DNA from 3 places in the Paenibacillus salivarius genome. Region 3 is predicted to be linked to each of the others. Evidence: riboswitches for the same ligand, from Rfam matches in the RefSeq annotation. Region 3 holds a riboswitch; each other region holds the start of a gene.
The links. A riboswitch is a leader RNA that binds a small molecule or an ion and turns the genes downstream of it on or off. The one in region 3 is predicted to bind cobalamin.

Region 1 (10,135 bases), 2.8 Mb from region 3:
GGGATTGAAACCCGGAAGCTGCGTGCCTCTGGACGAGCGGAACTTCGAGTACCCGCTTCACAATTTGCCTGTGCTGGAGAGCGACTACTTGTTCATTTATAAACATAAGGTCATGGTGGAGGAGGATCGGGTGTTTGACCGCGTCATGGAAAGCAGCGCCTGGAAAAACAGCCGGGCGGTCCGGAATAACCGGACCCGGGTGATCCCGAACTGGATCGGGATGAGCTGGTCTCCGGTCGGCCGTGAAGAGATTATCGATCATTTGCTGGAAATGTAAGCCTGTAGCTCCATTCCGCTCATGCGATGTAAAGAAACCCGGCGAGGTTCGGATTCGAACCTGCCGGGTTTTGGATGTTGGTGTTCCGTTGTCCGGATTTATTCCAGCGCAAGTCCTCCATGGTGGTCGCGCAGCAAATGCTGGTAGTTGTTTTTCACGAATTCCAGGACTTTGTCGCAAATGATTTTATGGCCGGCCCGGTTTGGATGAATGCCGTCCAAGCAAAGGAATTCCGTATAGTCGGGATGCTCCAGAAAAGCTCCCCGCACATCGATATATTTGGTCTTCGTCATTTCGGATACTTTCAGGATGGTGGAGTTGTAACGTTCCTGCCACCAATAAATTTTCGTGACGCTGCCGAGCCATTTCAGGATATTTTTCTCCGCTTCCGGATTGTTTTTGCTGACCCATTTAAAATAGTTGTCTGCATTTAATGGCGGCAGACTCATTAGGATCGGCGTGATTTGCTGGCTTTTCAAAAAATGGATCGCTTCGGTCAGCATCTTTTCAAACATATTGAAATCCGTTTTTGGGCTGTGTTCTCCATCGGGATTATCGGCAATTTCATTCCAGTTGAAATCGCAGTCGTTCCCGCCGTATTCGATCAGCACGATGTTGGGTTTGTCTTTAAGCACGTCCTTTTTCAAACTGGACATTCCTTTGATCAACGTATTGCCGAACCGGGCCGTATTTCGAACCGCTCCCTTCAGTTTATCCTGCAGGAGCGAAACATAATTGTCCTCAAGAAGCACGTACTTATTTCTTACTTCGTCAAGAATGACTCCTTTGGAAATCGAGTCCCCCGAGATCATGTATTTGGCTGTCTCATTCGATAATTCTTGATTTTCCCAGCTCATTTGGATCACCTCATTCCGTTAGGCTATCGCATACTTTCATTGTAGTTTAGTTGAAGGCAGAAACGCAAGCGCACCATGCCGTCGGGAGATTCTTTGGTGGCGGTTGAATGGACGCATCTCAAAACGGAAATAATCCGATAAAAAAGCCCAAATGGTGCTATATAAGAATAATACCCCGGTATTTCGTCTTTTGAATAAAATAAATGTTCATTTTGCGTAAAAATTCCGGATGATTTTGGTTTTACCTTTCCCCATTTACCCATGATTGTCCGTTCAAAATTAAGAAGTTTGACGCATTTTATGACATCATATGGACACGGAGTGTCACCTAATGAGAGAATACTATATAGCAAATTTTAGATAAGAGGGGGATGTTCAGTGATTCGATTCGGAGTGATCGGAACGAACTGGATTACGGATCGCTTTATTCATGCGGCGGAGGAGACGGAGCAGTTTTCGCTTGAAGCCGTTTACTCGCGTTCGGAAGAGAAGGGAAAGGATTTCGCCGCCAAGTACGGCAGCAACCCCGAGGTGTTTACCGATCTTGAGGCCATGGTGTCCAGCGGACGCATCGATGCCGTTTATATTGCAAGTCCGAATTCTTATCATGCGGAGCAGGCTATTTTGTGCATGAATCACGGCAAGCATGTGCTGTGCGAAAAACCGCTGGCTTCCAATGCGGCGGAAACGAAGCGGATGATCCAGGCGGCCCGCGACAATGACGTGCTCTTAATGGAAGCGATGAAGTCCACGCTGATGCCCAATTTCAGGGTTATTGCCAACAATTTATATAAAATCGGACGGGTACGCCGTTATTTCTCGAGCTACTGCCAATATTCCTCGCGCTATGACGCGTTCAAACAGGGAACCGTGCTGAACGCTTTTAATCCGGAATTCTCGAACGGCTCCTTGATGGACCTGGGGATTTATTGCATCTATCCGATGGTGACGCTGTTCGGCAAGCCGGACTCGGTTCAGGCGAGCAGCATCATGCTGTCTTCCGGCGTGGATGGAGAGGGGAGCATCCTGATGCGCTACAGCGACATGGATGCGATCGTCATGTATTCCAAAATTACGGATTCCTATGCGCCAACGGAAATTCAAGGCGAGAACGGTACATTGGTGATCGATAAGGTGAACCAGCCTTATGAAGTGAAAATCGTGTATCGCGACGGCACGGTCGAGGACCTCCGCCAGCCGCAAATGCAAGAATCGATGTTCTATGAGGCCCGGGAGTTCATCGAGCTCATTCAGGCGGGCAAGCGTGAGAGTAGCGTCAATACGCTGGCGAATTCGCTCGTCGTTGCGGAAATTATGGAAGAAGCCCGCCGTCAAATCGGGCTGAAATATCCGGCTGATGAAGCTTAAAAAAAGAAAAGGGATGCCTGCGAGAAATCAAAGGCATCCCTTTTTTACTGTTTATTGATAAGTGACAACGAGCGCATTGCTGATTTTCCGGCCGGGGGTCGTAAGATATTTCCCTTTGTAGTACAGGCCGCTGGAAGCGCCGCCGTCCAGGTTCATCGCCTGGTAGGCTCCCGCCTGCTTCATGATTTCCGCCAGCTGCGGAATCGTGGCTCCGCCGGTCGTCAGCAGGATCAGCTTATGGTCACGGGTCAGCCCCAATGCGCTTCTTGCGCCGCCGCCCGTCAAAATTTTCGGATCCTTGAATCCTTCGCCCTTGACGTCGATGGCGACTTTGCCGTCCACGACCAGCCGGGGGCCGGCCTGAAGCGCGCCTTCCATCGTTCCCAGATTAAAGCGGTCGTTAAATTCGCCGCCCGGAATCAGCTCGGCCAACAAATTTTTGTCATACGTAAAAATAGTGCGTTGGTCGCCGGAAGCCTTTTTCTTTAACTCGCCTCCGTCAACGATATATCCGTAAGGTGCTTTATAGCTATCCTTGGTATATGCGTCAAAAAACGTGCCGTTGATGGCCACGACCGCCTTGCTGCGCTTGGCGATGCTGCTTAGATCCTCGACTTTTCCGACGGTATTGCCCGCCAACACGACATCGAGGTCCATTCCCGGATGCATCAGGTTCACGGTAACCATTTGCACGGAAAAGGATTTGCCGCCCACCTTGAAGGTTTTACGGGCGCTGCTCACCGGCTCGGTGCCATCGGCAAAGGCTCCGCGCGTCGCTGCCGGCAGGATTACGCTTAGGTCTCCGCGGCTGATCCGGAGCGTTGCCGGATTTTTGCCCCATTCCAGTTCGTATCCAAGCGATTGGCTAATGAATTGGAGGGGCACATAGGTAGATCCGTTCTCCTGGAACGGGGCATCCGTCAATGTGACGGGAGAGCCGTCGACGAGAGCGCTCATGCTTCCGACGTGAAGGGTGAGCTGTTTGTCTCCATCGGTGATGACGATTTGCTTATCGTCGGCGTTCCATTCGACCTGAGCCCCCCCGAAACCTTTCAGGAACCGGATCGGCACGAAAGAGCGGTTGGTTTTGGCGTCGATCAGGATCGACGATTTTGCCGCCGCTGCCGCCGAAGTTGCGGATACCGGGGACGGGGTTGCCAGGTTCGAAGGAACGAGGCAGAGAAATGCGAGAAATGCCAGGATGACTGTCTTTTTCATTTCTGAGATGTACTCCTTTACTGATGTATGTATGGGTATCTACATAATATCGGTTGAAGTACCTCTTTTGTTTAAAATATGAAATCCTCGTCGGTCAGCCGGTCCACGTGCATCGCCCGATGGTAGGAGTTCCCCTTGAGGCTGAAAAAGTCATGGTTTTTCGATTCCGTCTTCAGACCGTTCTCGACGATCGGATTGATCTTCTCGTCCGGGAAATACGGCTCCAGCCCGAGGTTCATCAACGCTTTGTTCGCGTTGTAGCGCACGAATTTCAACACCTCGTCCTGGAGACCCAGCGGCGAATAGATTTCCTGCGTATATAGACGCTCAATTTCCGCCAGCTCATGAAACAGTTCATACATCTCGGCTTCCGCCTCGGCATGCTCCGCCTCGCTGAGCGATGCCCGCACCTCTTGGGCAAGCAGACCGACGAATACGCCGTGGATGCTCTCGTCGCGCAAAATCATGTTGATGATCTCGCCGCTGGCAGTCATTTTTCCCTGGCCGGCAAGATAGAGCGGATAGAAGAAGCCGCTATAGAACAGGAACGACTCCAGGAATACGCTGGCCGTCATGGCCAGGTACAGTTCCTTGGCGGTCGCTTGCGGCTTAAAGAGCTTGAGATAGCGCCCGGTGATCAATTCGGCCTTGCGGGTCAGCAGCGGATGGCTGTCGACCCATGCGAACAACTCGTCGATTTCGGTGCCGGTGCAGAGCGTCGTGAAAATATGGCTATAGGACTTCGCATGAATCTCCTCCATGGCCCCCATAAACGCCAATACGGACTTCGCCTGCAGGTTGGTCGTGTGCAGCAGGATCAGCGGCATGCCTTCGCCGCCTTGCTTCGTATCGAGCAGGGTGAGTCCGCCGAGCACCTTCTTGTAGATGTCTTTTTCCTGCCCGGTCAGCATGTCCCATACATTCTTGTCCGTAGAAACGGGGAATTCTTCCTCCGTCCAGAACTGCTGTATATTTTGATTCCAAAACATTTTGGAAAAATCGTCTTCGGGTTTGTTCCAGTTTACTGCGCGCATCGCGGCGTTCTCCTCCTTTGATGGACTGCGTACTCATTCATCTGCCGTGTTATCCGGATATGCCCCGCATCAAATCGCGCAGGCGACGCACTCCTCGATGCCGACTTTTCTGGTACGGGTGTAATAAAGACTTTTCAGGCCCTTTTTATTGGCATAGATATAATATCGGGCCAACTCCCGGGTCGACACGTCGCTGTTGACGAACAGAACCGTCGAAATCCCCTGATCGACATGCGGCTGGATCGCCGCGATCATATCGATCAGCTTGAACATGTCCATGTTGTAGGCCGATTTATACAGCAGCACATTTTCCCGTGACAGATACGGTGCCGGATAGTAGGTTGTCGAGTTGCCGTACGTCCGGGTTTCGATCTGATCCACGATCGGCATGACGGAAGAAGTCGCGTTTTGGATATACGATATCGAGGCCGTAGGAGCGCATGCCAAACGATAAGCGTGGTACAGCCCGTGCTTGATCACCTGCTGCTTAAGGGCCGCCCAAGCTGCGGGTCCCGGAATCTCCAGACCTTCAAACAGCTTTTTCGCTTTTGCGGTCTTCGGCGAGTAGTCGGTTTCGAGATAGCGGTCGAAGTACGTGCCGTTCGCGTAGTCGGAAGCTTCGAAGCCCATGAAGGTCACGCCGCGTTCCTTGGCGATCATCATCGAGCGCTCCAGGCTGTAGAAATTCATCATCATGAAGAACGTTTCCGCAAAATCCCTGGCTTCCTCGCTCTCGTAAGGAATCCCGTTTTTCGCCAGATAGCCGTGCAGGTTCATGACGCCGAGACCGACGGAATGAAGCTCCGAATTTGCTTTTCTTACGCCTGGCGCATTATCGATGTTCATCATGTCGGACACCGCGGTGAGCATGTCCATGCCCGTATGGACGGACTCGCGAAGCTTGCGGTGTTCCATGACGTTCACGATGTTCAGGGAACCCAAGTTGCAGCTGATATCGCGGCGGATTTCATCCGGCTGATCGTAATCGTTGATCGTGGACGTTTCCTGCAATTGAAAAATTTCCGTGCACAGGTTGGACATTTTGATATTGCCGATGGCTTTCAGCGCATGCTGACGGTTCGCGTTCGAGCGGTAAATGATGTAGGGATATCCGCTCTCCAGCTGAATAATCGCGATTTTCGTCAACATGTCGCGGGCGCTCATGACTTTCGTTTTGCGCACTGCGGGGTTGGCGAGCAGTTCCTCATACATCGTATCGATATCGAGATCATCGAGATGTTGCCCGTATGCCTTATAGACGGAGTAAGGGGCAAACGCGTACAGATCCTCATTGCGCTCCGCGAGATCGAAAAATTTGTTCGGGCAAATGAGTCCGATGGACAGCGATTGCAGACGGGATTTTTCATCGGCATTGATCTTTTTGCTATCGAGCAGCTCATTGGCATCCCAGTGGAAAATATTGATATACACGGCACCCGCGCCTTTTCGCTGACCCAATTGATTCACGTAAGAGAACGTATCCTCAAGAATCTTCGCCACGGGCATGATGCCGCTGGAGGCGTTCGCAATGCCTTTGATTTCTTCGTTTCTCGCGCGGAGCTTGCTCAAATTCAAGGCGATGCCTCCGCCAAGCTTGGACAATTGCATCGAGGTCGAGATGTTGTAGTTGATGCTGTTCAGCGAGTCGTCAAGCTCGAGCAGGTAACAAGATACCATTTCTCCGCGGCGGGCTTTTCCGGCATTCAAAAAAGTAGGCGTCGCAGGCTGGTAACGCTGTTCGATCATGGCGACGGCGTACTCCTTCGCCTTTTCGAAATCCCCTCGTCCGAGGAAGAGGGCAACGATCACGATCCGGTCCCGGTACGTCTCCAAATATCGGGTTTTGTCATTGGTTTTCAGCGCGTAATCCCGATAAAATTTGGAAATGGCCATATAGGATTTAAAATCGAAGGGGATGCCCTCAACCCGTTCGCTGATTTCCTTGACTTGCTCCATGGTGTATTCCGCGAGCACATCATAGTAATAGTTGTGATCGATCAGATACCGAATCCGTTCCTCCACGCCGGAAAAAGCCATCAGCTGCTGCTCCACTTCTTCCTTAAACGCCTGCACGGCCTGCAGGTCCTTCTCCAGATCGAAGAATCCGTCCTCTCTCCGGGACATGATCTCATTGTTTAACTCGATATGCTTCAAGTGAATTCATCCTCTCTTGGAAGTTGGCGACGTCGGTAGGGGTGCCGCTGAGCTCAAATTTATATAGGACGGGCACATTATACTGGGAGGCGATCCGGTCCGCGCTAACAGCGAAGCATTGGCCCCAATTGCGGTTGCCGGAAGCGGCCACGGCCTGCAATTGCCCGTGATTTCTGGCGAGGAATTTCTGTACCTTCTCCGGAACCTGACCGAAGCCTGTCGTGTAAGTAATCAACACATAAGGCGTATCGAGGCTCATTTCCTCGTCAATTTGAATGCATTCGGCATCCGCATCCAGCTTTTGAATGAATCGTTTGACGTTACCGGTTTTCGAATCGTATGCAATGACCATCGTTTCACACCCTCAGCCGAAATTCTGTTTTTCTCCATAAAAAAAGGTATTTTTATCTCCCGGTAAACGGGCAGCAAAAATACCTCAGCTTATTCAATAACCTGATGTAAGACACTGCCTATTTCCCGTAGGCGATATTCGTGCGAAAGAAACAGGCAGGTCTCCTGGCTTCAGACTCATCATCCTCTCCAACCTTCCCGAACAAGGAGCCGTTCAGTGGTTATTATCGGAGAGCACTCTTCTGTTACAGTGGCGGGACCGCGACGGAATTGCACCGAACTTCCCTTTTAAACCTTGTCTATGAACAAAGTACCTGTTTCCACAATATGTAGTTGTCGTATTGCGACTATATCCCAATATATAGTGAGGTGTCAAGCTGCTTAACAGAATGATCACATAAAAATACTACAAAAAATCCGCCTCATAGGCTCTCTTTCGACCCTTGAGGCGGCTTCGTTTAAGGGCGTTCCGGCTCTTTAAAAACCGATTACGCTTTGATATACATTTTGTCGTAATATTCTTCCAGCATCCGCTTGGTCGCGAACGCTTCGCGCGTCGTCTCGATGCTCTTGCGCATCATTTCCACCCATTTGTCGCGGTTGTCGTAATACGTTGGCAGCACCCGGTTCAGCAGGGTATCGTACAGGGCTTCGCTGTCATGGCGGTCAAGGACTTCAAAATCGGTCGTCTCGAAGCCGCCGCCGATTTGCCAGCCGTTCTCGCCGTCGATGCACGCCTCCGGCCACCAGCCGTCCAGGATCGAGCAGTTGAGTACGCCGTTCATCGCCGCTTTCATCCCGGAAGTGCCGCTCGCTTCAAGCGGCCTGCGCGGATTGTTCAGCCAAATGTCCGAACCGCGGGTCAGCATGGCGCCGATCGTCATATCGTAGTTTTCCAGGAATACGACGCTCTTCGGATATCTCTTCATCATGGCGACCAAATTGCTCACGATCCGTTTGCCGGTATCGTCCAGCGGATGCGCCTTGCCGGAGAAAACAATCTGGATTTTGCCCGATTTCAGGTAAGGCTCGATGACCTCCGGTTTGGAAAAAATAAGGTCGCTTCGTTTGTAAGGAGCCGCCCGGCGGGAAAATCCGATCAGCAAATGGTCCTCGTTCAGCCGGACCCCAGACCGGTCTTCGATAAAATCGATCAGTTCACGCTTGATTTCCATGTGGGTCTCCCACAGATCGCCGTCGTTCTCATAGGCGCGGGTGATCCGTTCATCCACCCAGGTCGGCTTATGAATGGCGTTGGTTATCCCGATGATTTCGGAGCGGCCGGAGACTTCCTTCCACATTTTGTTGGACGTATCCGCATGCAGCGCAGCTACGCCGTTGGAGATGCGCGACAGGCGCAGGCCCGCTACCGTCATATTGAACGGGTTGCCGCCGATCCGCTCCATTTGTTCGCGGGTCAATCCGTTAAATGCGGTCATATAATCCAGCCGGTCCAACGGATGGGTTTCGTTGCCTTCTTTGATCGGGGTATGCGTCGTAAACACGACTTCCTCGCGCGTTGCTTTCCAGGCTTCCTCGAATGTTTTGCCGGCGCACATTTTTTCGCGGATCAATTCCGTCGCGGCAAGCGCGGCATGTCCTTCGTTGAAATGGTAGACGTCGATCGGAATTTGCAGCGCGCGCATCGCTTTGACGCCGCCGATCCCGAGCACGATTTCCTGGGCGATCCGTTCTTCGCCGAACCATCCGTACAGCTGGCCGGTGATCCAGGCATCCCCGTTTTCCGGAATGTCCGTATCGAGCAGATAAAGCGGATTGTTACCGAACTTTTCCGTCTTCCACACTTTGCATACGACATCGGTATTGCGGATTTTCACGGTTACTTTGACCCCGGTATCCTCGAGAAAATCGTAAACATAGTTGTAATACGAATCGTACGGTTTTCCGTTTTCGTCGATCCGCTGATCCGTATAGCCTTGCTTCCATTTGATCCCGATGGCGACGATCGGCGCGCCGATATCCTTGGCGCCCTTGATATAATCTCCCGCCAGAATTCCCAAACCACCGGCATACATTTTAAAATCGGAATGCAGTCCGTACTCCATGCTGAAATAAGCTACAGTAGGCAATTTTTTCTCGTTCATTCGGTAAGCCTCCTCATCATTTTCCATGGATACATCGGCATTGTCTTTTTTCAGAGCGAAGCATAGGCTGTAAGTGCAAACGTTTGAACATCGGAAAAGGACGCGCCAATGTGAAAGCGATTTCGAGTCATATTTTAACATATTATATGGGGAAGGGAAGCCCTTGGTACGAAAAAAAACCATAATTTTGAAAAATGCGTGAACAAACGTTTGCGCGACCTTCGGTTTTATGATTATTCTAGAGGGAAGTCGTCATTAAGACGCTCTTCGTCGGCGATCGCCTGGATGTCTTCAGGACCGATTTGAAAGTAACCGTACCCTTCCTCGGCTTGTTTTTTCAGAGCGCGCTGCCTGATATACTTCGGGCTGGCTTCGCCGCTGTCCTCATCATATACGAGCAGGATGCCATCCGTTTTGCGAAGCAAAAGCTCATCCCTTGCTTGAAACTGCCATCTGCCCTGATAACCCTCCTTGCTGACGGACCCGTAGTAATCGATGCGCCCGATCAGATCCCGGTAATAATTTTGCTTTTCTTCGTTCCACTGCTCCTCGGGATGGCTGAACGCGGTGATGATCGAGCACTTCAGCCAGGGATAGGTTTCCTTCAGTCCAAGAGCCGCTTCGCAAGCCCATAGGTCGACTCCGTATTGGCCTGGCGTGATGACCCATTCCAGTCCTTCCTCGATGAAAGAAATGAGCCTGGCCGCGATAGCCTGACGAATATAAGGAATGCCTTGATGCTTATTGTTGTATATGCCAAGTTCGTGCGCA
Region 2 (10,135 bases), 2.2 Mb from region 3:
GGGACAAACGGTCAGCCGCTTGCGTCACCTGTGGCGGGAAAATGTGGCTTTTTTGCAGCTGCTCCATCTCGCAAAGCGCCTCTTTCGCCGGCTTTGACCATAATGCGCGGCCGTCATCCATCAGAACCACCGTCTTGCAGTACTCGGCGATAAACTCGGTGTGATGCTCGATGACGATAATCGTTTTTCCATAGTTTTCGTTCAAATTGCGCAGCAAATCGTAAATCTGTCTGGCATGATTCGGATCCAGCTGGGCGACGGGCTCGTCGATAATGAGGATGTCGGGATCGAGCGAGATCGCCCCGGCCAGCGCAAGCTGGTGCTTCTGTCCGCCGCTGAGCTGCCAGATGAACTCCTTCGGGTCCGCCTGCAAATCCACGAGCCGAAGGGCCCGGCGCCCGCGCTCCTGATAGTCCTCAAAGCCGTAATTCAGCGGGGCGAAGCCGGCATCGTCCAATACGGTCGGGCGAATGAGCTGATTTTCGAAATCCTGGTAGACGTAACCGACATGCTTGGAAAGGCGTGCTACCTCATGCTCCATCGTATTCAGGCCGTTAACTACGACCGTTCCCTGAAAATCGCCGACATAATAGTGCGGGATCAGCCCGTTTAACGTTTTGCACATCGTCGATTTGCCGCTGCCGTTTCCGCCGATCACGGCAACGAAATCGCCACGCTCTATCCGTAGGGATACGCCGTTCAACACCGGCTGCTCCGCGCCTGGATATGTAAATGTCACGTCTTCCAGAGACACGATGTACTTGTTGTTGTCCAGTTCCGCCATTAAATCTGTCCGCTCCCGTCCATTTGCCGCGGTACCGACTTGCCTTTACGAACCAGCAGCAAAATCGTAATCAAGGCCACGACGGCCGCCGTACCGATGCTGACCCAGATGAACCAGCCGCCGATGCTTTCCAGGAAGTCCGCGTCCCAATCGATCAAAGCCATGTCCGACTCGGCCAGGAATTCCGCTCCCGCAGCCGCGCAAGCGAGTACGATCGCGATGACGATCAATCTCGGAGCAATAATTTCACCAAGTGAATATTTCATCTTATTATTTCTCGGTTTCATGCCGAGCAAAGGCTCGATTTTCCCATACAACCTTGGAACGAGGTACAATGTCGGCAGCAGCGCGAACAGAATTCCGGAGAACAGCACATCGTTCAGGAACGAAACGCCTTCCACCACGACAACGCTCTGCGCAAGGCCCGGAACGGCCTCAAATTCCTCGACTCCGATCCACACTTTTGCAATATCCACGCTGGAACTGATAAATTGATGGATGGCTACTCCGGTAATCGCCGCCACCCCGACTTGTCTTTTGTTCTTCGGATCATTCACCAAGGTTCCCGCAATAAACATCGCCAGCGAGAAAGCGATAAACTTCTCCAGCTCTCCGAGCCCTCCGAATTGCCCCAGCATAATTTCCCCGAAAATCATTTCGCCCAGCGCAGCGCCTACGGCCGCGTAAAACGGATGAAACAAAATGCACAGCGTCAACGGAATGAAGGCAAAATACTCCACCGACAGCTCCACGGGGCCGAGCCGGAACGAAGGAATCAGCTCCGTAATCATGTTGGATAAGCCGTACAGCGACATGGAAAGAATGAACACCATCATTTTTTGCGATTGCGTCAAAACGTATCTTTGTTTTAATTGAACCATTTGCTTCCCCTCCCTATTTAAGGCGCCCGGCATTGTTCTCCTGCAAGGCTAACCCCAATATAGAGGCGAAGTATTAAATTGGATGTTACGGTACGTAAACATTATGTAAATAAATTTTCATTTAACTATATTATGAAAATAAACATATCAAACGCGAATGCCATCCTCCTTCCTATGTGATAATCTAGTTATATCAATCAACCCGATGATGAAAGCGAGGACGCCCTCTTGAAGAAGATGGAATGGAATACCGAAACCCTGTCGCCGGGCCAATACAAGATCGCGGACTATATCCGGAAAAACGAGCAGGCCGTGCTGTTCTCCACCGAACAGGAAATCGCGGACGCCCTCGGAGTCAGTATCGCCACGGTATCCCGGTTTTGGCGGTCGGTCGGTTTTAAAAATATCAAGGACTTCAAAAGCCAGCTGCGGAGCCAACTGGACGTCACGCCTGCCGCCAAAATGCAAAATATGATGGACCAAACGGACGCCGGCACGCTTCCCCGGCAATTTCTCGCAGCAAGCGTCGCCCGTCTCGAAGAAACGCTGGCCCATTATTCCCAGGGCGCATTCGATGAGGCCGTAACCGCTCTCGCCGGGTCCAAGCGGATCTACATCTACGGCCCCGGCCCCTCCGCCGGACTAACCGAGCTGCTGCATTTCAGGCTGGGCCGTTTCGGCTTATCCGTGCATCGGCTGGACCGCGGCGGCAGCGAGCTGTTTGAAGACCTGCTCCATTTAACCGAAGGTGACCTCGTCGTCCTGTTCGGTTTTGTCCGGCTGCTGCCGGAAGCCAAAGTGATCGTCGATCATGCCAAGGAGGCCGGGTACCGTACCTTGCTGATTACGGATCGGCTGGTATCCGACTTTTCCGGCCAATGCGACATCACCCTGTTCGCCAGCCGCGGCGAAACCTGGGAGTTCCACTCGATGATCGCCCCTACGTTTATCGTGGAGAACCTCATTATCGCGGTAGGGATGAGAAATAAGGATGATCATTTGCAAAAATTGAACGAACTGAACCGCCTGCGCAAAAATTATGCGCATGAGCTGCCCAGGTAAGCCGGTGGCCTGAGTCTGCCGACGTTTTGTGTTCAAATTGACGTCGGGGGAGGCTGTTACTCTCACATAAAAGCAGCAGAAGCAGCTTGGCGCACATGCTTTGTCGCTGCCGAACCGCATGCATCGGGATACCGCTGTGTTGCCGCCAGGCAACATGTTGTACCGCTTTGTTGGCGTTAGGCAGCACGATGTCCGCTTAGCTACCGCTTGGCAACATGTTTTGTTGTACCGCTTTGCTGGCGTTAGGCAGCATGATGTCCGCTTAGCTACCGCTTGGCAACATGTTGTACCGCTTTGCTGTCCCCAAGCAGCATAGTGGACCGCTATGCATTCGTCGTGTCGCATGGTGTATCATCGCCCTGCTTCTGTAGTTCGGATGGTGCATCATCGCTTTGTATCCGCTAACCTGTACGGCGCTAACGCTTGTCACGGACCTTATAACACCTCAAATTCCGTTTTTATACTTTTAACGATTGCCACGAGCCTTATTTCGCTAATTCCACCACACTAGCCGCCCTTTTAGCTATATAAGCTCTTCTGCAAGCGTTAAATTTGCGAAAACGTGAATTCACCCTATTTAACGCCTCTGGCAAGCGTTACCCTCCATAGAAGCAGCGGAAGAAGCTTGGCGCACCGTTTTGTCGCTGCCGAACCGCATGGGATTACCGCGTTGTTGCCGCCAGGTAACATGTTGTATCACTTGGCTGCCACCAGGCATCATGTTATAACCCTTGGCTACCACTTAATAATATGTTGTATCGCTTTGTTGACGTCAGACATGTTGTACTGCTTTGTTGGCGTAGGTAACATGTTGTACTGCTTGGCTGCCGCCAGGCAACTTGTTGTACCGCTTTGCTGTCCCCAAGCAGCATAGTGCACCTCTATGCATTCGTCGTGTCGCATGGTGCATCATCGCCCTGCTTCTGTAGCACGGATGGTGCATCATCGCTTTGTATCCGCTAACCTGTACGGCGCTAACGCTTGTCACGGACCTTATAACACCTCAAATTCCGTTTTTACACTTTTAACGATTGCCATGAGCCTTATTTCGCTTATTCCACCACACTAGCTGCCCTTTTTGCTATATAAGCTCTTCTGCAAGCGTTAAATTTGCGAAAACGTGAATTCACCCTATTTAACGCCTCTGGCAAGCGTTACTCTCCATAGAAGCAGCGGAAGCAGCGGAAGCAGCTTGGCGCACCGCTTTGTCGCTGCCGAACCGCATGGGATTACCGCGTTGTTGCTGCCAGGTAACATGTTGTACTGCTTGGCTACCGCCAGGCAACTTGTTGTATCACTTGGCTGCCGCCAGGCAATGTTGTACCCTTTGCCGCCCCAAGCAGCATAGTGCACCGCTGCATCCGTCGTGCTGCACCATGGTACATCATCGCTTTGCTCCCACCTAACTATATTCCTAACGGTTGCCACAGCCGTTAAATGGCCTCAATCACCTTCCTTCCCTTCTTAACGGTTGCCACGGCCCTTATTCGCCGCTCAAGGTCCGCTAACCCGCCCTTTTAGCTCAATTAGGCTCCCGGACAACCGTTAGTTCTGAAAACATGCGAGTTCTTCCCAATTAACGCCTCAGGCAACCGTTACAGTCCACGAAATAGATACTACCGAGACGCCGCCACACTCATCCAAAATCCCATCTCCCCCCCTCTCCGCCTTCCCGGACATTCACAAAAAATTTTCAAATCCCGCTTGTCCAATCCCCGCCTGCTTTCACTCGATTTTCATTCTTTTCATCCGCCTATTTCGCGCAAGTCCCATTTACAAACACTAGATATTGGGTTAATGTATTATCAACACAACAAAATATAGTGTAAACGGGTGCTTCGACGGAAAAAGCCCGCCGGAGCTTAAAAGGGAAAGCGGTGCAAGTCCGCTGCGGTCCCGCCACTGTCATCGTCACGTGCGATGCGACACGATCCGAATCGTGTCATCCGCACATTTTGCCGGCATATCGCCACTGCAGAACCAACCCTGTCCTGCGGGAAGGCGCCGGGAAAATCACGAGAGCCAGGAGACCTGCCCGTTTGGAAGACACCGCGCTAACCTGCGAGGTACAGGGAGGTGTCCGCTTGCAGCTTATCCATAGCTTTGTTTTTGACAGCATGACGACTCCCTTTCTATAGCTATCATTGCGACGCATTCGGGCATTTTCGACCTGGGCCGGGTTGGGAGTGCTTTTTATATGGATTAATTCACTAGTGTTCGGGGAGGAAAACATGCAATGACGCTGTTGAATCGAATCGATGAATGGACGGAAAACGAAACGGAGACGAGTATGGAGAAGAGCACGGACCAAACCCAGGGGAGGATGCCTGCAACGGAAACAAATACAGACTCCATCCTTAGGGAAGTGATCCGCCTCGGCGAGGAAATCGTGGCCAGTTCGAACCTGGAGGTCCTGCGCGAAAACGCCAACCTGAACGGGGAAAGCTTCTCCGGCAAAATGAGCAAATTCGGTAGCGAGTACGCCAAGTGGTACGCAAACCACTTCGTCATGCCGCCTCGGCTCGTACAGGCGATCAAAGACAATGTCGTTTACGTGCACGATCTGGACCAGTATGCCATCGGTACGACCAACTGCATTTTCATCCCGTTTGATAAGCTGCTTCGCGAAGGCTTCAACACCGGCAACGGCAGCGTCCGGCCGCCGAAGTCGATCATGACGGCGATGGCTCTGGTCGCGATTATTTTCCAATCCCAGCAAAACTCGCAATACGGCGGCGTATCGGCCAACAAGCTGGATTTCGACCTCGCCCCTTACGTGGCCAAGTCGTTTGCCAAATATTTTCTCAAAGGGCTGGAGTATTTTGAAGAGGCGGACGGTACGCTGTTCGCTGATGAAGAAATCAACATGAGCCGCAACGATCTTCAAGCCGAATATCCAAAAGCTTTTACATATGCGTTAAAAGAAACCGAGAGCGAAACGCTGCAAGCCGCGGAAAGCCTGATCCACAATCTGAACACGATGTCGAGCCGCGCGGGCGGTCAAATCCCGTTCACGAGCATCAACTACGGCACCTGCACTTCGCCGGAAGGCCAGCTCGTGATCCGTTCGCTCCTGACGGCAACGATGCAAGGCCTCGGCAGCGGGGAAACGCCGATTTTTCCGATTCAGATTTTCAAATGCAAGCAAGGCGTTAACCAAAATCCGGGCGAGCCTAACTATCATCTGTTCGTGAAGGCGGCGGAATGCTCCGCGAAGCGCCTGTATCCGAATTTTGCGAATCTGGATGCGCCGCTAAACCTGATGTATTACGATCCGGCCGATCCGGATACGGAATTCGCCACGATGGGCTGCCGCACCCGGGTCGTCGCCGACCGGTTCGGACGCAACCATTTGTCCGGGAAAGGCAACCTTTCCTTTAATACGCTGAACCTGGTCAAGCTCGGGCTGGAGCACGGGATCGCCTTGGGACACCGGCGGGAAGCCGATGAAGCGGGTTTCTACCGGGAGTTGGACCGCTATATGGACATCGCGCTGGAAGGCTTGCTGCACCGCTATCAAATCCAGGCTTCGCAAAAAGCCAAAGCTTCGGACTTCATGATGCGCGAAGGCGTCTGGGAAGGCGGCGAAAAGCTCGCCCCGGACGAATCCGTCGGCGAGCTGCTCAAGCACGGAACGCTGTCGATCGGCTTCATCGGACTCGCGGAATGCATGAAGGCGCTGTACGGCAAGCACCATGGCGAGGATGAGCAAGTTTATAAAAAAGCGTACGACTTGATCGCCCACATGCGCGACTACTGCGACAAACAGAGCGAAAATCACAATCTGAACATTACGCTGTTCGCCACGCCGGCGGAGGGGCTGTCCGGCAAATTCACCAAACGCGACGCGGATGTTTACGGCAAGGTTCCGGGCGTCGTTGACCGGGAATATTACACGAACTCTTTTCACGTGCCGGTTTACTACAAATTGAGCGCCGCGAAAAAAATACAGCTTGAAGCTCCGTTTCATGGAATTTGCAATGCGGGGGCCATTTCGTATATCGAATTGAACGGGAACGCCCGCAGCAATCCGGCGGCTTTCCTGAACATCATTCAATATGCCCTTTCCCAGCAGGTCAGCTATTTTAGCATCAACCACCCGATAGACCGCTGCTCGGCCTGCGGGTTCGAAGGCATCATCGGAGCGAATTGTCCTTCGTGCGGCAGTCATGAGAACGACGTGCATATCCGCCGTCTACGGCGCGTGACCGGCTATTTGACGGGCGATTACCAGACCCGCTTCAATGCGGCAAAACAAGCGGAGGTCCGCGACCGGGTGAAGCATGACGCATGAACATCTGCGGATATTACCCCGAATCGATCAATGAGGGCGAGGGCCTGCGGGCCGCCCTTTTCGTCAGCGGCTGCCGGCATTATTGTAAAGGCTGCTTCAGCGCGGCCACATGGAACTTCAATTACGGGGAGCCGCTGACCCCCGAGCGGGAGCACGGGATTATTCAAGACATCGTTAACAACCCGCTGCTCAGCGGGGTCAGCATCCTGGGCGGGGACCCTTTCTTCTCGGCGGAGGAGGTCGGGCAATTTATCGACCGCCTGCGCGATGAAGCGGGCCGGGACGTCCCCGTCTGGATATACAGCGGTTATACCTTCGAGGAATTGACCGGGCATCGGGATTCCCCCGAATTCCGCCTCCTGGCGCGCTGCCAGGTGCTCGTCGACGGGCGCTTCGTCCTGGAGCTTCGGGATCCTTCCCTGCTTTACAGGGGCAGCTCCAACCAGCGGCTCATCGACATCGAACGCAGCCTTGCCGAAAGTGCTCCCGTTTTATGGGAGCCAACTTTCTCTTTCTAGCTCATCAAGATTCTAGTATAATTAATGATCTGTGATGATTTTAATAGACAGCATAGAATTCGACTTATCGGCGTCCCCTATTCGCCTGCCTGCAAATCGGCGGACGTCCTTTTTTTTCATCTTTATTCTCAATTTGAGAATTAAAGATTATAGACTTTAAAATTTTGTAGATCAAGAAAGCGAGGAACTACCATTATGCCATCACTCGTAACGAAGCCCAACAACCGTCAGCTCGCGTTCGACAGCGAACGTCTCGGCGTTTATGCCGATCGTATCCTCGACGGATTACATACACTGGACAAAGAGCGTCTCCTTCGCGGCGTAAACGCCAAGCTGAGACGCGACGAAGTGACCGGAGAGGAAATCAGCAGCGCATTTACGATGTCCGCGCTTGAACTGGTTACGAAAGAGGAGCCGGACTGGAAGTTTGCCGCGGCCCGCGCCCTGCTGACCTCCCTTTATAAAAAAGCGGCCGTCAACCGCCGTTACAAGGCATACCCGGAGGAACCGTACGGCTCGTTCCATCATTTGATCACCGAACTGTGCAAAATCGGCGTATACCGCGAAGAGCTGCTTACATGCTACACCAAAGAGCAAATCGATGAGCTCGGCCGGACCATCGATCCTTCGCGCGATCTGCTGTTCGATTATATCGGTCTGCTCACATTGGCCGAGCGCTACCTGGCTACCGATTTTGAAGGCCGGACGATGGAACTTCCGCAGGAGCGCTACATGGTCATCGCCATGTACCTCATGCACCGCGAGCCGGAGGAAACCCGTCTGGAGCTCGTCAAAGAAGCCTACTGGGCGATGAGCAACATTTATATGACCGCCGCGACGCCGACGATGTCCAATGCGGGCAAAAAAGTCGCCGGCCAGCTCTCCAGCTGCTTTATCGACACGGTCGACGACTCGCTGGAAGGCATTTTCGATTCCAATACCGATGTGGCCCGGCTCAGCAAAATGGGCGGCGGCATCGGCGTCTACCTTGGCAAGGTACGCGCGCGCGGCTCCGATATCCGCGGCCATAAAAACACCAGCTCCGGCGTTATCCCATGGATCCGCCAGCTGAACAACACCGCCGTCAGCGTCGACCAGCTCGGCACGCGCAAAGGCGCGATCGCCGTGTACCTGGACGTTTTTCATAAAGATATTCTCGCTTTCCTGGATCTCAAGCTGAACAACGGCGACGAGCGCATGCGCGCTCACGACGTATTCCACGGCGTCTGCCTGCCCGATCTGTTTATGGAGAAGGTCGAGGAACGCGGCGAATGGAACCTGTTCTGTCCGCATGAAGTGAAGAAAACGATGGGCTGGAAAGACGAAAACGGCCGTCCGCTCGGCCTGGAGGATTTCTACGACGAGGAATTCGGCAAAGGCTCGTTCCGCGAAAAATACGAAGAGGCGGTCAACCATCCGACCCTGCCTCGGATCACGATGCCGGCGATCGACATTATGAAACGGATCATGAAGTCGCAGCTCGAAACCGGGACGCCGTACATGTTCTATCGCGACACCGTCAACCGCGCCAACCCGAACCGGGCGCACGGCATGATTTACTCGTCCAACCTGTGTACGGAAATTATGCAGAACCAGACGCCGACCGTGGTGGAAAAAGAAGAGCTCGTGACGAAAGACGGCCAAACGCGCATCATCATCTCGAAAATCCCGGGCGATTTCGTGGTCTGCAACCTGAACTCGATCCACTTGGCTCGTGCCGTTCCGGCAGGCGTGCTGGACCGGTTGGTGCCGATCCAAACGCGGATGCTGGACAACGTCATCGACATCAACAATATCGAAGTATTGCAGGCGCAATACACGAACAGCCAGTACCGTGCGATCGGTCTCGGCACGTTCGGCCTGCACCATTTGCTCGCGCTTGAAGGCATCCGCTGGGAGTCCGACGAAGCGGTTGCCTATAATGACGCGCTGTACGAAAAAATCAACTACCTGCTGGTCAAATCGAGCATGGAGCTAGCCATTGAAAAAGGCCGCTATCCGAAGTTCGCCGGTTCCGATTGGGAAAACGGCAAATACTTCGAATACCGCGGATATACGGACGGCTCCCGCGAAGGCAAATTCGTGACGACGGAGCAGTGGCGCGAGCTTGCGGCTCAGGTCCGTGAAAACGGCGTGCGCAACGCCTGGATGTTTGCGATCGCACCGAACGGCTCGACGTCGATCATCGCCGGTTCCACGGCCAGCATCGACCCGCTTTACGAGCTTCTCTCCTATGAAGAGAAGACGACGTACAAGATCGCCAATCCGGCACCGGATCTGTCCGAAAAAACGATCTGGTACTACAAGACGGCGTTCTTGATCGACCAGCACTGGTCCATCGACATGGCCGCCGCCCGCCAGCGCCACGTGGACCAAGGACAAAGCTTCAACTTCTACGTGCGCCCGGACATCAAGGCAAGCGAATTCCTGGCGCTGCATCTTCACGCTTGGAAAGCCGGCATGAAGTCGACTTACTACGTGCGCAGCCGCGCGCTGACGATCGAAGAGTGCGAATCCTGCGCGTCGTAAGGCGGGGGAACCCTGCTGCGGCTCTGAAGCTAACGGAACAATGGGGGATCGCAAGGCGAGGGCATAT
Region 3 (10,135 bases):
AAATGGGCAGGGCTGCTCCTCCTTTGGATTTTCGTTCTGGCGGCCTGGCAAGGCGGGGCGATGCTGTACGGTCCTGAGGTGATCCCGAGCCCTGCGCAAACGGTAAAAGGGGCGATCGAACTGCTTCGGGACGGATCGCTGCAAAAATATATCGGCGTCAGCTTCTTTCGGGTTCTATGCGGTTGGACGCTCGGCAGTCTGATCGCGATTCCGCTCGGCATCGTCATCGGCAAGGTGGACGCGATTCGTCACTTTGCCGAACCGCTGCTTAACTTTATTAGGTTTATTCCCCCGATCGCTTTCATCACGCTGTTCCTGGTCTGGTTCGGCATCGGCGAGCAATCCAAAATCGCGCTTATTCTTTACGCAACCTTGTTCATCGTCATGATGAACACGCTGACCGGCGTGCTGTCCGTGGAGGAGGACAAAATCCGTTCCGCCCGCAGTATGGGCGCTTCGGAATGGCAAATCATCGTCCATGTCATTGTGCCTGCAACGGCGCCGTATATTTTCACGGGAGTCCGGCTGGCCATGGGCACCTCCTATATGGCGATTGTGGGTGCCGAGATGATCGCCGCAAACGAAGGCGTCGGTTTCCTAATCTGGAATTCAAGGTTGTTTTTCCGAACGGATTGGATTTTCGTCGGCCTGATTTGCCTCGGCTTGATGGGCTTTATTACAGACCGTTTGTTCGGCTGGTTCGGAAACAAAGTGTTGTGGCGGTACGGGGTCGTCAGCTCGGGACCGGCAAGAAGATAAACGAAAATATCCAAAGGCTATCCATGGCTATGTTGTATAAACTTAGCCCGGGGATAGCCTTTTTCCTGATATCGCAAGAAATACATCCGCTAAACACGTTGAAATATAACACATTATGTTAGATATAAGCGTTTCTGTTCTGATCATTCATATATTTTATCATTTTTTTGCGTAATCCCTCTTTTTAAGTCCAAGTCGCTACTCTATAATGTAAGATAAACTTACATAAGAAGGGCGGGGGTAGAGTGAGTCTAATACAAAGAAATAAAAAAGTGGGAAACATCCGGAAGGTTTTCTCGACCATCTTTTCCGGGACGGGCCGGAATTCGAGAAATTCGGAGGAATCGGTACAGCCTGCGTCCTTAGCCGTTTTGGCAAAGGAGGAAGGGCCGGAGAACCGGTGGATAGCCGTAGCAAATGAGTCGATGGTGGCTGCGGACAGGCTTCAAGCCGCCGTCGGGGAAGTCAATGAAAGCATTGTTCAGCTTAGCCGCTTGTCCGATGTGTCCTCACAGGAGGATATGCAGCTCAAAGCCAGCAGCGAACGCTCGCTTGAACAAGTCCAGGAAAGCTTGGCCGCCATGCAGGAAGTTGCATCTTCCGCCTATCGCATCCAGGAAGCGGCGGAGCATTTGCACCGGCGCAGCGAAAAAACGGTGAGCGAGGCTTACCGGATTACGGATGCCCTTACGGAAGCGGACGAAACGATTCGCTCGTTGGCGGATTCCCAGGAGTCGATGATCGGACCGATGACGGACCTGGAGAACAATGCGAGGAGGCTTAGCGTATTTTATAGGGAGCTCGAGGAAATATCCGGTGAAATTGCGCTCCTCGCCTTGAATGCTTCGATTGAGGCGGCCAGGGTAGGGGAACACGGAAAAGGCTTTGATGTTGTCGCGAGCAGAATGCGGGCGCTCGCGGAGCAAAGCAAAAGCGCGATCGGCAGTTCGGCTCCTTTGTTCCGGCATATTTCGGATGACGCCAATCGGATGAAGGAGTCGATTCGTCACGGGAAACAATCGGCCATGGGCGGAATCGAGTTGATGAAATCGATGAGCCGGGACATCCGCTTCATTTCCGATGAGGTCGCCTCCGTAAACGAACATGTCGTCGAGACAGGGAGACGGAGCCGCGAGCAATTGGAAATGACCCGTAACATGGAAAGCATGCTGAAGGAAGTGCATGCCGGACTTCATCGCAGCATTTCCCATGTGGAAGGGGCTTTGTCGCGAATGGAGTCGCAAAGGATACATATCGGAAAACTGCAAACGGTGGCCGGCGGCTTGCACAGGGCGCAAGAGGAACTGATCGATTCGCTTGATACGATACGCGGGTCGGCATCCTCAAATGAAATTGCGGAAGGGCACGAGGCGGCCGCCCGGCAGCTTGGGCTGAGTTTTGCCGGCAAGCTTCGGGATGCGGCGGATACCAAAGCCATTCGGATGATGCGGGAGGAGGATCACCGGACCTCATTGGAGCTTCTTTTGAAGAAGGAGCCTGATCTCGAAGCGGCATGGACAAACCGGACGGACGGCTCGTTCGTCGTATCGATCCCGGAGGCCGGACTGTTGAATGCAAAAGGGCGCGAATGGTTCCGCCTTGCATTGAACGGGGAGCCGGTCATCTCGGAGGTGTATGTTTCGGCCATTACGAAGCGAAGATGCATTACTTTATCCGTTCCGATTTTAAAAGATGGCGCCGTGATCGGGGTGCTTGGCGCGGATCTATCCGTGGAGTAACACCGTGCAAGGCTTTCCGGCCGAAAGGGATCCCGGGTATGTTATATTGTTTTGGGGGCCAGGCATTATACAGAAAGAATAATGTGGACGATGTGGCCCGCCCGGAAAGGAATGACCCGAATGAACGGAAATCAGGCCCTCGGCCGTTTTATTTATACTTTTAACTATCATGAGAATGATCGGGAGCTGTGCGGCATGGAGCTGCGCGCTTTGTTCGGGAAAGACCCGGACTCGAAACTTTATATGGAATCCGACAGGAGGTTGGATCCGAGCCGCAGCCCGTTTCTATCGCAAAGGATCGACGTACTGCTTTCAGGGGATTCGCTGGAAGAAATTATAGATCAAGTGGCTGCTCTTGAACTTGGCGGCAAATCCTTTAAAGTCGTTTATGTCAAAAACGGAATCAAGCGTAGCTACGAGGAACAGCGCGAGTTGGAACGCCGGGTCGGAGCGCGTATACGCGGAACGGCGGAAATGCGAAATCCTGAAATCACGTTCGCTCTGCTGTCCGCGAATGACGGCTGGCATCTTGGCAGATCCATTCCGTCGGAGGCGGTTTGGCTTGAACATAAGCGTAAACCCCAAAATTATTCCACAGGCTTAAGTACGCAACTGGCCCGGAGCCTCGTTAATATTGCCGTCCCCTACCCAGACGGAAAGAAGGTGATCGATCCTTGCTGCGGCATGGGCAATGTGCTGATCGAGGCGTTATCGATGAAAATCGATATCGTCGGCCGGGATCTTAATCCGCTTGCTATTCAGGGGGCCAGAACCAATCTGCGGCATTTCGGCTATCCCGAAGTCGTAGAGATCGGGGACATGAATGATGTCGAAGCGAAGTACGACGCCGCAATCCTGGATATGCCTTACAATTTATGCTCCGTCCTTTCGATGGAGGAACGTCTGCGCATGCTGGGCAGTCTTCGGCGCTTCTGCGCCCGATCGGTCATAGTATCCAGCGAACCGCTGGAAGAGGAAATAGCCCGAGCCGGTTGGACGATTCAGGACCGGTGCCGGGTTGCGAAAGGGTCGTTTGTTCGTAGCGTGTGGTTATGCGAATGATATTGATTACGAAACCAGAAAAAGAGCATGGCCGGGACAAAGATCTTCGGCGATGCTCTTTTTCTTAATACTAAACGCCTTCCGGCACGGTTAAGCCCAGACCTTGCGCGATACGGGTTCCGTATTCGGGGTCGGCTTTATAGAAATGTGCGATTTGACGCAATTTGATTTCGTCTTTTTCTACCGGTTTCATCGCTCCGACGATGTTCTCTACCAAACGGGTGCGTTCATCTTCGCTCAGAAGACGGTACAGGTCGCCGGCTTGAGTATAATGATCATCACGATCATAAGCTACGCTGTCTGCATATCCCGTGACTTCAAACGGGGAGATCTTATGCTCGGGCGCTTCCGTTGGTCCGCCGTAGCTGTTAGGCTCGTAGTATACGCCGGAGCCGCCGTTGTTGTCGGGACGCATGGAACCGTCACGTTGATTGTTTCTGACTTCGGCGATCGGACGATTGATCGGCAAAGCGTTATGGTTCGCGCCGACGCGGTAACGATGCGCATCCGAATAAGCGAAGAGACGGCCTTGCAGCATTTTGTCAGGCGATGCTTCGATTCCCGGTACAAAGTTCCCCGGGGAGAACGTGGCCTGCTCGACTTCGGCAAAATAGTTTTCCGGGTTCCGGTTCAGTGTCATGCGTCCGACTTCGATCAGAGGATAATCTTTTTGCGACCATACTTTCGTGACATCGAACGGATCGAAACGGTACGTGTTCGCGTCTTCGAAAGGCATGATTTGAACATACAGCGTCCAGCTAGGGAAGTCGCCTTGTTCAATCGCATTGAAAAGATCTTCCGTATGATAATCCGGGTTGGAACCGGCAAGCTGTTCGGCTACTTTGACATCCAGGTTTTTAACGCCCTGATCCGTTTTGAAATGGTATTTGACCCATACCGCTTGGCCCTCGGCATTTACCCATTTGAAGGTGTGGCTGCCGAAACCGTGCATGTGGCGCAGAGTGGCCGGAATACCGCGGTCGGACATCAGGATCGTAACTTGATGCAAAGATTCCGGAGACAGGGACCAGAAGTCCCAAACCGCGTTCGGGTTTTTCAGATGCGTTTGCGGATGACGCTTTTGCGTATGGATAAAGTCCGGGAATTTGATCGCGTCGCGAATGAAAAAGACCGGCGTGTTGTTGCCGACGAGATCGTAGTTGCCTTCTTCGGTATAAAATTTCACCGCAAATCCGCGAGGATCGCGAACGGTATCGGCAGAGCCGAGTTCGCCGGCCACGGTCGAGAAACGGATGAACATCGGCGTTTGTTTGCCTACTTCCGAAAGGAAGGCGGCTTTGGTGTATTGGCTAACGTCGTTCGTTACTTCAAATACGCCGTGGGCGCCGGCGCCTTTGGCATGGACGACCCGTTCCGGAACGCGTTCCCTGTTAAAATGAGCGAGTTTTTCAAGCAGGTGCACATCCTGGATCAATACGGGACCGCGGCCTCCCGCCGTGATCGAATTTTGGTTGTCTCCGACCGGAGCGCCGGAACTGGTAGTTAAATAGTTGTTATTTTTATTCATAAAATCACCTCGAAAAATATAATGGCATCACTGTTTTTATACATATGATCTCGATATGACAACTTTACCAAAGGGTTAAGATTATTGTCATGAAGCCCGAATGAATGGTAGATGAAAACTAAATGAAGGAAGGTACATCGTGTAAAAAATAGTAGTTTTATAGGAGAAATTGTAGTATCATGGAGAACGGTTCATAGGAGAATTTTACCATAGAGGAGGAGTATTTCATGGAACCGAATGTACAACAAGGATATCCGCAGGTGCAAGGAGCGCCCGTAGTCAGCCTGAAAGATTGGATGATTACGATCCTGCTGATGGCGATTCCGGTCGTAAACCTGATCATGCTGTTCGTATGGGCTTTCGGAGGCGGAACGAATCCGAGCAAATCGAACTTTGCCAAGGCATCGTTGATCTGGGCATTGATCGGTATCGTTATCTATGTCATTTTCTTTGTTCTTATCATTGGGGCAATTTCGTCTTCCATGTAAGATTGTCGATCATTTGGCAGTTAATCTGGCCGTTAACTGCAAGAAAGAGACCGCTTCGTTCGTCGGGGCGGTCTTTTCTGTGCGCTAAAATTGTTGTAAGTTCACGGTTTTTAACCTATAATCCTATACAGAAGTAAGCCTAAAACCAGCGAATATTTTACCCGTAGGTCCTGAAACTCTCCTTTGCGGCGGGTTTCGGGTTAAAAGGGAAGCCGGTGCAAATCCGGCACGGTCCCGCCACTGTATTCAGGGACGAGCCCATGCATGCCACTGTCATACGTCAAAGTATGATGGGAAGGCGGGCTTTCGTCGCAACCTGTTAGTCAGGAGACCTGCCCACGGGAAGATTAGACGGTCCTTCGAGGAAAGGATAACGATCTGCTTAGAAGAAGGAATCTGCCCCGGCAACGGGACCTCCAAGAAATTCCAGGTTCCCGGTATATCTTTGTAGACGTAACCCATCCTATTCAGGATGGGTTTTCTTGCGGACATAAGCGTTTCGCTCGTTTCAGGCGTTTTATTACCAGATCAGATATTCAAAAGGAGAGGGACACATGAAGAAATGGAGTAAAATTTGGGGGATTTGGCTGCTTGCGCTGTTGCTGCTCGTCACCGCGGGTTGCGGTGCGAACAACTCGAATAAAGCGGCGAATGAAGGCAACAACGCGAATCAGGCGGTACAAGAACAGGGGCAAGACACCAACGGGGCTTCCAATGCGGACCAACAGCTAAGTACGGTTTACCCGCTAACCGTAACGGATGCCTTCGGAACGGAATTCACGTTTGAATCGGCTCCGCAACGGATTGTATCGTTGGCTCCATCCGAGACGGAAGGCTTGTTTGCTCTCGGACTGGACGAGCAGGTTGTCGGCGTTTCGGATAACGATGATTACCCGGAAGCCGTAAAGGACAAGCCGAGAATGGGCGGATTCCAAGTCAACGTGGAAGCGGTCGTGGCCGCTCAGCCGGATCTCGTGCTTGCGGGCAGTCTTATCGGTGAAGATACGGTAAAAAGCCTGACTGATTTGGGATTGAAAGTATATCGTTCCAATCCGAAAACGGTCGATCAGGTGATCGAGAATATTCAAACGGTCGGGAAGATCACGGATCACCAGCAGCAAGCGGCAGAGGTAACCGAACAAATGAAAGCCGAGCTTGCGAAAGTCACCGAAGCCGTCAAAACTTTGCCTGCCGATCAAAAGAAAAAAGTATACATTGAATTTTCCCCGGGCTGGACGGTCGGCAAGGGTGAGTTCATGGATGAAATGATCACCTTGGCCGGCGGAGAAAATGTCGCAAGCGACATAACGGGCTGGAGCGAAATTAATGAAGAAAATATCATCAAGGCGAACCCGGACGTAATTCTGTACGCCAAGAGCGTCATTGACGAAAACAACCGGACTTTGGCCGAAATTATCAAGTCCCGCGGCGGATGGGATCAAATCACGGCGGTGAAGGAAGACCGCATCGTGGCGCTGGACGACAACCTGCTCAGCCGTCCGGGTCCTCGCGTGACCCAAGGCCTGATTGAGGTGGCAAAAGCGATTTATCCGGATCTGATTCAGGAATGAGAACCAAACTGGCAGGGTACGGATTAATCGGCCTGGGATTGCTTATTGTTACGCTGCTGATCTGCATCGGGTTCGGTTCCGTACATTTGCCTGCAGGTGAAATCGCCAGAATCATCCTGCACCGCCTTCCATGGATCGGAAACCTCATTGAACCCGACTGGAGCGTCGCCTCCGAACAAATCGTCATGAAGGTGCGGCTTCCGCGGGTGCTGCTCGGTTTGCTGGTCGGAGCTTCGCTTGCCGTAGCGGGATCGGCGTTTCAGGGCGTGCTGCGCAATCCCCTCGCCGATCCGTTTACGCTCGGCGTATCTTCAGGATCGGCGGTCGGTGCGGCTGTACTGATCTTTTTCGGCTGGCAGTTTTCGCTGGCCGGTATTTTCACCCTTCCGATGGTCGCTTTTCTTGCCGGAGCCACGACATTGTGGATCGTCATGCGGCTAGCGAGGGAGAACGGAAAAATCCCGATCGAAAGCCTCATTTTATCGGGCGTGGTGATGCAATCTTTTCTCGGGGCCGTCGTCTCTTTCCTAACGGCGATGTCCAGGGATACCGTGAACGAAATACTTTTTTGGACAATGGGAAGCCTGAGTCTGCGCGGATGGTCGTATACGGCCATCCTGTTTCCGTATTTGGCGCTGGGCACCCTGTTCCTGTGGAGCCGGGCACGCTCGCTGAACCTGCTGGCCTTGGGCGAACGCGAGGCGGCTCATACCGGGCTTCATGTCGAAAGGACGAAGTTAACCGTACTTATTGTGGCAACGCTGATGACTGCGGCGGCGGTGTCCGTGTCCGGGGTCGTCGGTTTTGTCGGACTCGTCATTCCGCATATAATCCGGTTAATCACGGGCCCGGACTACCGGTTGATCATCCCGCTTTCCGCACTGGGCGGAGGCACATTCATGATGTACAGCGATTTGGCGGCACGCGCGCTGCTGGCTCCGACGGAAATTCCGCTCGGAGTGGTTACGGCATTTGTCGGCGCACCTTTCTTCGCCTACTTGTTGTATAAAAAGAAAAAAGCGAGAGAGAGGGAATTGGGATGATCGAGGCTAAACACGTCGCCAAATCATTCGGCCGCCTGCAGGTGCTGCGCGATATTAGCTGGAACGTCAAGCCGGGCGAATTCTGGGGCGTCATCGGTCCGAACGGCAGCGGGAAAAGCACCTTGCTCAATCTGATATCCGGCACCCATGCCCCTGATAGCGGCGAAATCACATTGTCAGGTAAGCCGGTTGCTTCCTACGGCCGGAAGGAGTTGTCCAGAAAACTGGCCGTTTTGCAGCAGGACGGGCTGCCTCAGGTTTCGTTTACGGTGCGCGAAGTGATCGAAATGGGCAGGTTTCCTTTTCAGGACTGGAGAGGGAAGGATCAGCAGGAGGATGCGTACGAATTGCTGCATGATATTATGGACAGGCTTGAGCTTGGCGGCCTGGCCGACCGGCATCTCGACCGTCTTAGCGGAGGGCAGAGACAGCGGGCCGCGCTGGGGAAGGTGATGGCCCAGCAGCCCGAGATCGTGCTGCTTGACGAGCCGACGACGTATCTCGATATCCGGTATCAGATGCAATTTATGGAGCTCATTTCCGCCTGGCAGCGGGAAGAAGGCTTGACGGTCATCGCCGTCATGCATGATTTGAATCTGGCTTCGCTGTATTGCGACCGTTTGCTCGTCTTGAGCGGCGGCAGCGTGGCGGCGCAGGGAAGTCCGTCCGAAATTTTGCGTCCGGAAACGGTGGAGTCTGTCTTTGATGTGAAGTCCTACAGCATTGCGCATCCCGATACCGGGGTTCCCCAACTGTTGTTGAAAAAGGAAAGCAAGGGAGGAGTTTTTTAATGAGTCGCGCTCTATCGGAAATCATTCGTTCTATACAAGCGCCAGACGCCGCAGTCTCCGCCGCTGCCGCAGCGCATTTGGACCAATTGACGAAGCCGCCGGGAAGCCTAGGAAAGCTGGAGGCGCTTGCGATCAAGCTGGCGGGGATGACGGGAAAGGTTCAACCTTCTTTTTCAAACCGCGGCGTCGTTGTCATGGCAGCAGACCATGGGGTCTGCGAAGAAGGGATCAGCGCCTTTCCCGCCGAGGTAACGCCTCAAATGGTGCTTAACTTCCTTGCCGGCGGGGCAGCGGTCAATGTGCTTGCCCGGCAGGCCGGGGCCGAAGTGATGTGCGTCGATATCGGGGTCAATGCGGAGCTTGATCATCCGGCGCTGATCTCGCGCAAAATCCGGTACGGTACGGCAAATATGGCCGTGGGGCCTGCGATGACCCGCGAAGAGGCCGAAGCGGCCGTGATGGCCGGAATCGACATCGTGGAAGAAGCGGTATCCAGAGGGATCTCTTGCTTCGTTACCGGTGAAATGGGGATCGGAAATACGACGCCGAGCGCGGCCATGATGAGCGTTTTTACAGGGAACTCTCCCCTGGATTCCGTGGGCCGGGGAACGGGAATCGATGATGAACGGTTGCGTCATAAAGCTCAAGTCGTCGAACGGGCCTTGGCATGCAACGAACCCGATCCGGCCGATCCGATCGGCGTGCTCTCCAAAGTAGGCGGGCTGGAAATCGCCGGATTGACCGGAGTCATTCTCGGTGCCGCAGCCAACCGCTGCCCGGTCGTCCTCGACGGATTTATCTCTGGAGCCGCAGCGCTCGCCGCTGCCCGGTTAGCTCCGGAATCGGTGAATTACATGATTGCTTCTCATGTCTCCCATGAGAAAGGACATCATGATTTGCTCGATCGGCTCGGCCTTACGCCGATGCTGTTTCTGGATATGCGGCTGGGGGAAGGCACGGGAGGCGTCCTTGCCTTGCATCTGATCGATGCCGCTTGCCGGATCATGGCCGAGATGGCCACATTTGCGAGCGCGGGCGTTTCAACCGGAACGGAAAGTACGGGGAAAGAAGCTGCCGGGGAGGTCCAGGCATGATCGTCACGGTTACGGGCGGAGCGCGCAGCGGCAAAAGCTCGTTTGCGGAAAAGTATTGCA

Region 1: another riboswitch for cobalamin. It lies ahead of nrdI (class Ib ribonucleoside-diphosphate reductase assembly flavoprotein NrdI); the one in region 3 lies ahead of ACSFXJ_RS18975 (ABC transporter substrate-binding protein).
Region 2: another riboswitch for cobalamin. It lies ahead of ACSFXJ_RS03070 (anaerobic ribonucleoside triphosphate reductase); the one in region 3 lies ahead of ACSFXJ_RS18975 (ABC transporter substrate-binding protein).

Annotation. Positions count from the first base shown of each region.
Region 1 covers NZ_CP195592.1:1,310,114-1,320,248, forward strand. The annotation lists gene ACSFXJ_RS05770 (AraC family transcriptional regulator) at 1-277, shown strand, start outside; gene ACSFXJ_RS05775 (SGNH/GDSL hydrolase family protein) at 376-1,134, opposite strand; gene ACSFXJ_RS05780 (Gfo/Idh/MocA family protein) at 1,516-2,502, shown strand; gene ACSFXJ_RS05785 (phosphodiester glycosidase family protein) at 2,554-3,720, opposite strand; gene nrdF (class 1b ribonucleoside-diphosphate reductase subunit beta) at 3,792-4,754, opposite strand; gene nrdE (class 1b ribonucleoside-diphosphate reductase subunit alpha) at 4,824-6,908, opposite strand; gene nrdI (class Ib ribonucleoside-diphosphate reductase assembly flavoprotein NrdI) at 6,883-7,260, opposite strand; cobalamin riboswitch at 7,398-7,592, opposite strand; gene glgP (alpha-glucan family phosphorylase) at 7,748-9,364, opposite strand; gene ACSFXJ_RS05810 (DUF1273 domain-containing protein) at 9,598-10,135, opposite strand, start outside.
Region 2 covers NZ_CP195592.1:682,317-692,451, reverse strand. The annotation lists gene ACSFXJ_RS03090 (ABC transporter ATP-binding protein) at 1-784, opposite strand, end outside; gene ACSFXJ_RS03085 (cell division protein FtsQ) at 784-1,665, opposite strand; gene ACSFXJ_RS03080 (MurR/RpiR family transcriptional regulator) at 1,903-2,727, shown strand; gene ACSFXJ_RS03075 (hypothetical protein) at 3,859-4,080, opposite strand; cobalamin riboswitch at 4,542-4,780, shown strand; gene ACSFXJ_RS03070 (anaerobic ribonucleoside triphosphate reductase) at 5,051-7,021, shown strand; gene nrdG (anaerobic ribonucleoside-triphosphate reductase activating protein) at 7,018-7,539, shown strand; gene ACSFXJ_RS03060 (ribonucleoside-diphosphate reductase subunit alpha) at 7,735-10,068, shown strand.
Region 3 covers NZ_CP195592.1:4,105,248-4,115,382, reverse strand. The annotation lists gene ACSFXJ_RS19000 (ABC transporter permease) at 1-759, shown strand, start outside; gene ACSFXJ_RS18995 (methyl-accepting chemotaxis protein) at 1,005-2,498, shown strand; gene ACSFXJ_RS18990 (methyltransferase domain-containing protein) at 2,619-3,560, shown strand; gene katA (catalase KatA) at 3,631-5,088, opposite strand; gene ACSFXJ_RS18980 (hypothetical protein) at 5,316-5,576, shown strand; cobalamin riboswitch at 5,725-5,930, shown strand; gene ACSFXJ_RS18975 (ABC transporter substrate-binding protein) at 6,131-7,147, shown strand; gene ACSFXJ_RS18970 (FecCD family ABC transporter permease) at 7,144-8,190, shown strand; gene ACSFXJ_RS18965 (ABC transporter ATP-binding protein) at 8,187-8,981, shown strand; gene cobT (nicotinate-nucleotide--dimethylbenzimidazole phosphoribosyltransferase) at 8,981-10,075, shown strand; gene ACSFXJ_RS18955 (bifunctional adenosylcobinamide kinase/adenosylcobinamide-phosphate guanylyltransferase) at 10,072-10,135, shown strand, end outside.